DNA from 2 places in the Enterococcus sp. LJL98 genome. Region 2 is predicted to be linked to the other one. Evidence: a T-box and tRNA genes for the amino acid it is inferred to sense, from the RefSeq annotation. Region 2 holds a T-box; the other holds one or more tRNA genes.
What was found. The T-box of region 2 lies ahead of leuS (leucine--tRNA ligase). A T-box ahead of a tRNA ligase gene usually reads a tRNA of that ligase, here a tRNA-Leu.
Positions count from the first base shown of each region.

Region 1: it has a tRNA-Leu gene. The T-box ahead of leuS (leucine--tRNA ligase) is inferred to sense a tRNA for this amino acid. The anticodon was not compared.

Region 1 is NZ_JBTXLU010000001.1:479,294-482,722, forward strand. It holds gene ACYSNO_RS02230 (DUF2187 domain-containing protein) at 1-144, shown strand, start outside; gene ACYSNO_RS02235 (pyridoxal phosphate-dependent aminotransferase) at 541-1,758, opposite strand; tRNA gene ACYSNO_RS02240 (tRNA-Leu) at 1,987-2,068, opposite strand; gene ACYSNO_RS02245 (hypothetical protein) at 2,295-3,026, opposite strand; gene ACYSNO_RS02250 (glycoside hydrolase family 13 protein) at 3,118-3,429, opposite strand, start outside.
Region 2 is NZ_JBTXLU010000004.1:83,337-86,765, forward strand. It holds gene leuS (leucine--tRNA ligase) at 1-2,236, opposite strand, end outside; T-box leader at 2,298-2,503, opposite strand; gene ACYSNO_RS04935 (muramidase family protein) at 2,554-3,429, opposite strand, start outside.

The DNA.
Region 1 (3,429 bases), on a different contig from region 2:
GAAGAGATTCGTTTATTCGGGGCAATTGAAAAAGAGTATGAAAATTCTTTTTTAATTCAAATCATTGATCCTTCCAAAGATATTATGGAAAAATACAACGGTCGAATGGTTGTTAGCAAAAAGATTTGTGAAATGATTGTTTGAGAATCGAATCCCGTTACGCCTCCAAAAGCGATGGACTACATTCAGCTTGTGGAGGTTTTTTTCTATATTTGTCCTCTTTTCTATTCGATATTAATCGGTGGGGCTCTTGGTAATTTGAACAGACGTCCAATGCTTTCGCCTTTGATTTCAATGTTTTATAAAAAGCAACAGACAAGCCATGGGATCAATCGCAACGAAAAATGAGGCCATGACAGTTGTCATAGCCCCAGGCCAATTTTATGAAGGTTTGACGGATAAACGGGAAACAAAGGGCTCATCTTCGCGTAATTCGAGCAATAAAAAAGCCAGTAGTTCAATTTTTTTCCAGTATCTCATAAAACCACGACTCTTGTAACACTTCTTTTTCGTCCGCTCATCGTTCATTTTTTGTTTTTTTTATTTTTGCTGATAGGTTGCTAAAAACTGTCGCATCCGATCAGCCGTCATTTTTAATTGCTCCATATTAGGTAAGTAAACAATTCGAAAATGGTCTGGCTCTTGCCAATTAAACCCGCCACCATGAACAAGCAAGACTTGATGTTCATGTAAAAAATCTAAGACGAATTTCTCATCATCAAGAATGTTAAATTTCTTTGTATCAATTTTAGGAAAGAGATAAAAAGCCGCTTTCGGTTTAACCACCGAGAGGCCAGGAATCTCATTAACCGCTTTGTAGATGAATTCTCTTTGTTCATAAATGCGACCACCGGGTAATAATAGTTCATCGACACTTTGGTAGCCTCCTAAGGCAGTCTGTACAATTTGCTGCGAAAGAACATTGGAACACAGACGCATTGAAGAAAGCATGTTTAAGCCCTCAATATAGCCTTTGATTCGTGATTTATCTCCGCTAATTGCCATCCATCCTACCCGAAATCCCGCCACACGATGCGACTTTGAAAGACCACTAAAAGTCACCACTGGCCGATCGGGTGCCAAGGCAGCTATATGTACATGTTGATGCCCGTCCATCAATAAACGGTCGTAGATTTCATCTGAAAAAATAATCAAATCAAATTCACGCGCAATCTTTACGATTTCTTCTAAAATTTCCTTCGGATAAACAGCGCCCGTCGGATTATTCGGATTGATTAAAACAATCGCCTTGGTTTTTGGGCTGATTTTCGTGCGAATGTCCTTAATATCCGGATTCCATTCACTCGCCTCATCACAAAGGTAATGAACCGCTTTTCCCCCTGCCAATGAAATCGAGGCGGTCCACAAAGGATAGTCAGGCATCGGTACTAAAATTTCATCTCCATCATTACATAAACCTTGCATGGACATCGTAATTAACTCGCTCACACCATTTCCCGTATAAATATCATGGATCGAAACATTAGGAAATTGCTTTACTTGATAATATTGTTCGACTGCCTTACGAGCAGAAAAGATGCCTTTTGAATCGGAGTACCCTTCCGATTCTCGAACATTCAAAATCAAATCTCGAACAATTTCATCTGGCGCTTCAAAACCAAAGGTCGCTGGATTTCCCGTGTTTAATTTTAAAATACTCATGCCTTCGTCTTGCATTCGTTCCGCTTCTTCTAATACAGGCCCACGGACATCGTAACTTACACCATTTAATTTTGTTGATTTTTCAAATTTTTTCATTCGTTTTCCTCTTTTCGAAAAATTTCATCTGAAACGGAACCTTTTGATTGTTTTTTACCGTGCCCTATTATACCAAAAAAGAAACAATCGCGGGGAATTTGACAAAAAAAAAGAAAACAAATGACAGGCAAAGTTTCAACTCAAAAACAAAGCAAGAGGATTGCCACTCCAATTGATTTGTTGCAAATAAAAAAACAACCTTCGCAACGGAAGATTGTTTTTTTCTTATGCGGCTTATGGGACTCGAACCCACACGAGTTTCCTCATACGCCCCTCAAGCGTACGCGTCTGCCAGTTCCGCCAAAGCCACTTCATAAATCTGGCTGCTTTCATTTCACTTCAAACGTTCATTTCTTGCAGCTGTTTTGTTGCAAATAAAATGACAACAAGTAGATACTACCGATAAATCATTCATTTGTCAACCGTCTTTTTGAATATAAGAACAAATTTCACCTAATTTTTATTCTGCTTTCGAAAAAACCAACTGAACCTTTACCGAAACAAAGTAAGGGGCAGTTGGTTTTCAATTCGACCGTTTATCGAAAATAATTCTTCTCAGTCACATCATTGGTTTCTTTGGCAATCATCCCATCGAGCGAGCGATTTAATGACATCCGCTTCTTTGATTTTTTAGGTTCTGACTCTTTGAGTAGCTCGGTTGTTGCAGGAAACTTCTTGACACTCGGTTCATCGTCTTTTCGTTCCTGATAAGGCGTCCGTTCACTGTCAAATAACAAATAACTATCCTGGGGTTTCCTCATCGAATCGAGTAACTCGGCTTCAGAAATCGTTGATTGTGTTTCATCTGGGATAATCGAAGCCGGTATATATTTGGGTACAAAATACGATCGGCCTGAGTATGCCCGTTTCACCGAAGGGACAACCTCGGATTTTTTTTCTTTCACTAAATAAGATGCTTGGCTAACTGTCTCGCCAAAGAGTTGCTTCTTGCCTGTTTTGGTGACTTCCACTTTTGAACGTTTTGTATAGTCCGGTAGATTTGTCCGATGTCGCTTTAATTCTTCTCTTTGTTGAATGCTGTGGCCAGCTTTGTTTTGCCCCGTGCGAGTCGAGCGGCGCAATTCCTTCGTGTCTTGAATTGTTTCTTTTTTTGTATAAAACGGTGTGCCTGTCTCTTCCGTCAAAATCCATGGTTCGTGAGCAGAAAAAAGCGGTTTTTTTTGCTCTCTCTGAATTTTCACACCTGTTTCATCCGAATAAGCAGGAAAGCGAAAGTGTTTTCGCTTAATTTCATCACTATTTCTCATTTTTCTCATCCTTTTAAACCAGATTTCCTTCATAATACCATACTTTTGAAAGGAGAAAGCTGCCTAATTACAAGATTTTTTTCATTTCATATTAAGATTCAAGAAACAAATAACTATTTTCTTCAAGTGTTTGATTTTTCAAACGTTCGTTCACCTTAAACACTACTTCAGAAGGCCCCGTTAAAAAGACAAAAGCTTCCGTTATCCGCACAGGATGATTCGTCGGATTGAACAGTACGACAACGTATTGTTGCCCATTTTTTCGCAAAATACCAAATAAATCGGCTGTGTAAAACAAATGAAGTTCTCCTAAATGGAAGATGGCATGTTTTTTACGTAATCTTATCCACTTTTTAAATTGTTCTAAGATTGCCGAATCTCCCTCTTCCCAAGGATGGAATTT
Region 2 (3,429 bases):
TCTCAATTTCATCCTCGACTAATGCTGCTTCATCGTAAGTTGGCCATGGTTCATAAGTCAAGCTCGCTTCATTTCCTAAAATTGACCATAACTCTTCTCCAATATGTGGTGTAATCGGAGTTAGAAGTTGAACAAAACCTTTGATGTATTCAATCGGTAAGGCGTCGACTTTGTAGGCTTCATTTACAAAAACCATCAATTGTGAAATCGCCGTATTGAAACGGAGATGTGTCATATCTTCTGTCACTTTTTTCACGGTTTGATGATAGACCTTCGTTAATTTTCCATCATTAAAAGTCGTGATCCGATCCCGCATTTTTCCTTCTTCGTCAACAAGTAAACGCCACACACGGTCCAAGAACTTCCGGCTACCTTCCAAGCCGTTTTCATTCCAAGCAATGGCTGCATCTAATGGTCCCATGAACATTTCGTAAAGACGCAAAGTATCTGCCCCGTATTTTTCCACCACGTCATCTGGATTCACGACATTTCCACGAGATTTCGACATTTTCTCGTTGTTTTCCCCTAAAATCATCCCTTGGTTATACAACTTTTGGAACGGTTCGGAAGTCGGAACAACGCCAAGGTCAAATAAGAATTTATGCCAGAAGCGAGCGTACAATAAGTGAAGGACGGCATGCTCTGCACCACCGATATAAATATCAACAGGTAACCAACACTCTAATTTTTCATAGTTGGCGATTTCGTGTTTGTTATGCGGATCGATAAAGCGTAAGAAATACCAAGAACTTCCCGCCCATTGCGGCATTGTATTGGTTTCACGACGTCCTTTCATGCCTGTTTTTGGATCGACAACGTTCACCCAGTCAGAGATGTTGGCAAGCGGAGATTCCCCCGTGCCACTTGGATGAATGTCATCTGTTACTGGTAAACGCAAAGGCAACTCTTCAAGTGGTAAAGTTGTCATTGTCCCATCTTCCCAGTGAATCACTGGGATTGGCTCTCCCCAATAACGTTGACGTGAAAACAGCCAATCTCTTAGGCGGTAGCTGACTTCTTTTTTCCCTACGCCGTTTTCTTCTAACCAAGTTAACATCGTTTCAATCGCCGTTTCCTTATCTAAACCGTTTAAGAAATCTGAATTGATATGGGGACCATCTTCAAGGAAAGGCGCCTTTTCAATGTCGCCGCCTGCTAGAACCGGTAAGATTTCAATTCCAAAAGTTTTTGCAAAATCATAATCGCGGTCATCGTGTGCTGGAACGGCCATAATTGCACCAGTTCCATAGGTCGCAAGTACATAATCTGCAATCCAAATTGGTACTTCTTTTCCATTGACTGGGTTGATCGCGTAAGCTCCGGTAAAGACGCCGGTTTTTTCTTTCACTAAATCGGTTCTTGTTAAATCGGACTTTTTACTAGCTGCATCAATGTAAGCCTCCACTGCTGCTTTTTGTTCAGGACTGGTAATCTTTTGTACCAATTCAAGTTCTGGCGCTAAAACGCAGTATGTCGCTCCAAACAATGTATCTGGTCGTGTTGTAAAGACAGTAAACGATTCTTTTCTTCCAGCAACTTTAAATGTCACATTCGCACCATAAGAACGACCAATCCAGTTGCGCTGCATCTCTTTAATACTTTCTGGCCAATCTAAGTCTTCTAAATCATCTAATAGACGATCAGCATATGCTGTAATTTTCAACATCCATTGACGCATCGGTTTGCGAATGACATCATAGCCACCACGTTCACTTTTACCGTCGATGACTTCCTCGTTGGCAATCACGGTTCCTAGCTCAGGCACCCAGTTCACAGCAACTTCGGCTTCATAAGCCAAGCCTTTTTCATAAAGTTTCGTAAAAATCCATTGCGTCCATTTATAATATTCTGGATCCGTCGTATTAATTTCACGATTCCAGTCATAACTAAAACCTAAGGAGTTAATTTGACGACGGAAAGTCTCAATGTTTTTTTCAGTGAATTCTGCCGGATCATTACCGGTATCTAAGGCATACTGCTCTGCTGGTAGTCCAAATGCATCCCACCCCATTGGATGTAACACATTATACCCTTGGCTTCGTTTCATGCGCGACAAAATATCTGTTGCTGTATAGCCTTCTGGATGTCCGACATGTAAGCCTTGTCCTGAAGGGTAAGGGAACATGTCGAGTGCATAAAATTTTGGTTTATTCGATTCGTCTGTCGTATTAAAGCTATTATTTTTCGCCCAATACTTTTGCCATTTTTTCTCAATTGCTTTGTGATTGTAATTCACGATAAAACGCTCCTCTGCTATTTTTTCATAAAAAAAATCCTATAAGAAACAAAGTCGTTTCTTATAGGACGTATTTGACGTGGTACCACCTAAATTTACTAACAAAAAAGTTAGCCTCAACGTGTTAACGGTCGTCACCGAATCTTCCTACTGTCTTCAAAAGATTACACTACAAGGTGAGTTCAAAAGATTCTTTGTACACTTGCACCACACGTGTACTCTCTAAGAAAGAAGGGCTTTTTACTATTCCTTTTCAAACATGTTGATTATTTGACTTACGTGTATACTAGCAAATTTTTCTCACTCTTTCAAGTGTTTTAACGTACTTTCAAGGTTTGTCCAACATAAATCGTATCCGAAGTCAAATGGTTCAAGCTTTTGAGCTTCGCAACCGATACACCGTATTTTTGTGCCAAAGCCCATAAACTATCCCCACTAACGATTTTGTGTGTCGCTTGTTGGTTCCCAGTCGTTGTTGTTTGATTCCCACTAGTGGAATTGCTGGCTGCCGTACTGGTCGTTCCTTTTTTGACAATAATTTTTTGATTTGGGTGAATCAAATCGCCTTTAAGGTTGTTCCAGCTACGAAGTTGATCCATCGTAATCCCATGATTATTGGCAATCAACCAAACCGAATCCCCGGGTTTCACTGTGTAGTACTGTTGACTCGTACTTGGAGTGGACGGTTTTGGCGTATTTGCTTGATGATTGTTATTCGCTGGCGGTGTCGGCTGAGTATTCGTGCCACCTGTGCTTGATTGACTCACCACTAGTTTTTGTCCCGGATGAATTAAATCACCCTTCAGGTTATTCCAACTACGAAGCTGATCCATCGTAATTCCATGATTATTGGCAATCAACCAAACCGAATCGCCGGATTTCACCGTATACGTTTTTGCACTACTATTTGTCGGTGGTTTCGGTGTCTCTGGTTTGGGCGTTTCCGGTTTGGGTGTTTCTGGCTTCGGCGTTGTTTGACCCGATTGACTCACCACCAGTTTTTGCCCTGGATGAATCAAGTCTCCTTTAAGGTTATTCCAGCTACGAAGCTGATCCATCGTAATTCCATGATTATTAGCAATCAACCAAACGGAGTCGCCTGATTTCACCGTATACGTTTTTGCACTGCTATTGGTTGGTGGTTTCGGTGTCTCTGGTTTAGGCGTTTCCGGTTTGGGTGTTTCTGGCTTCGG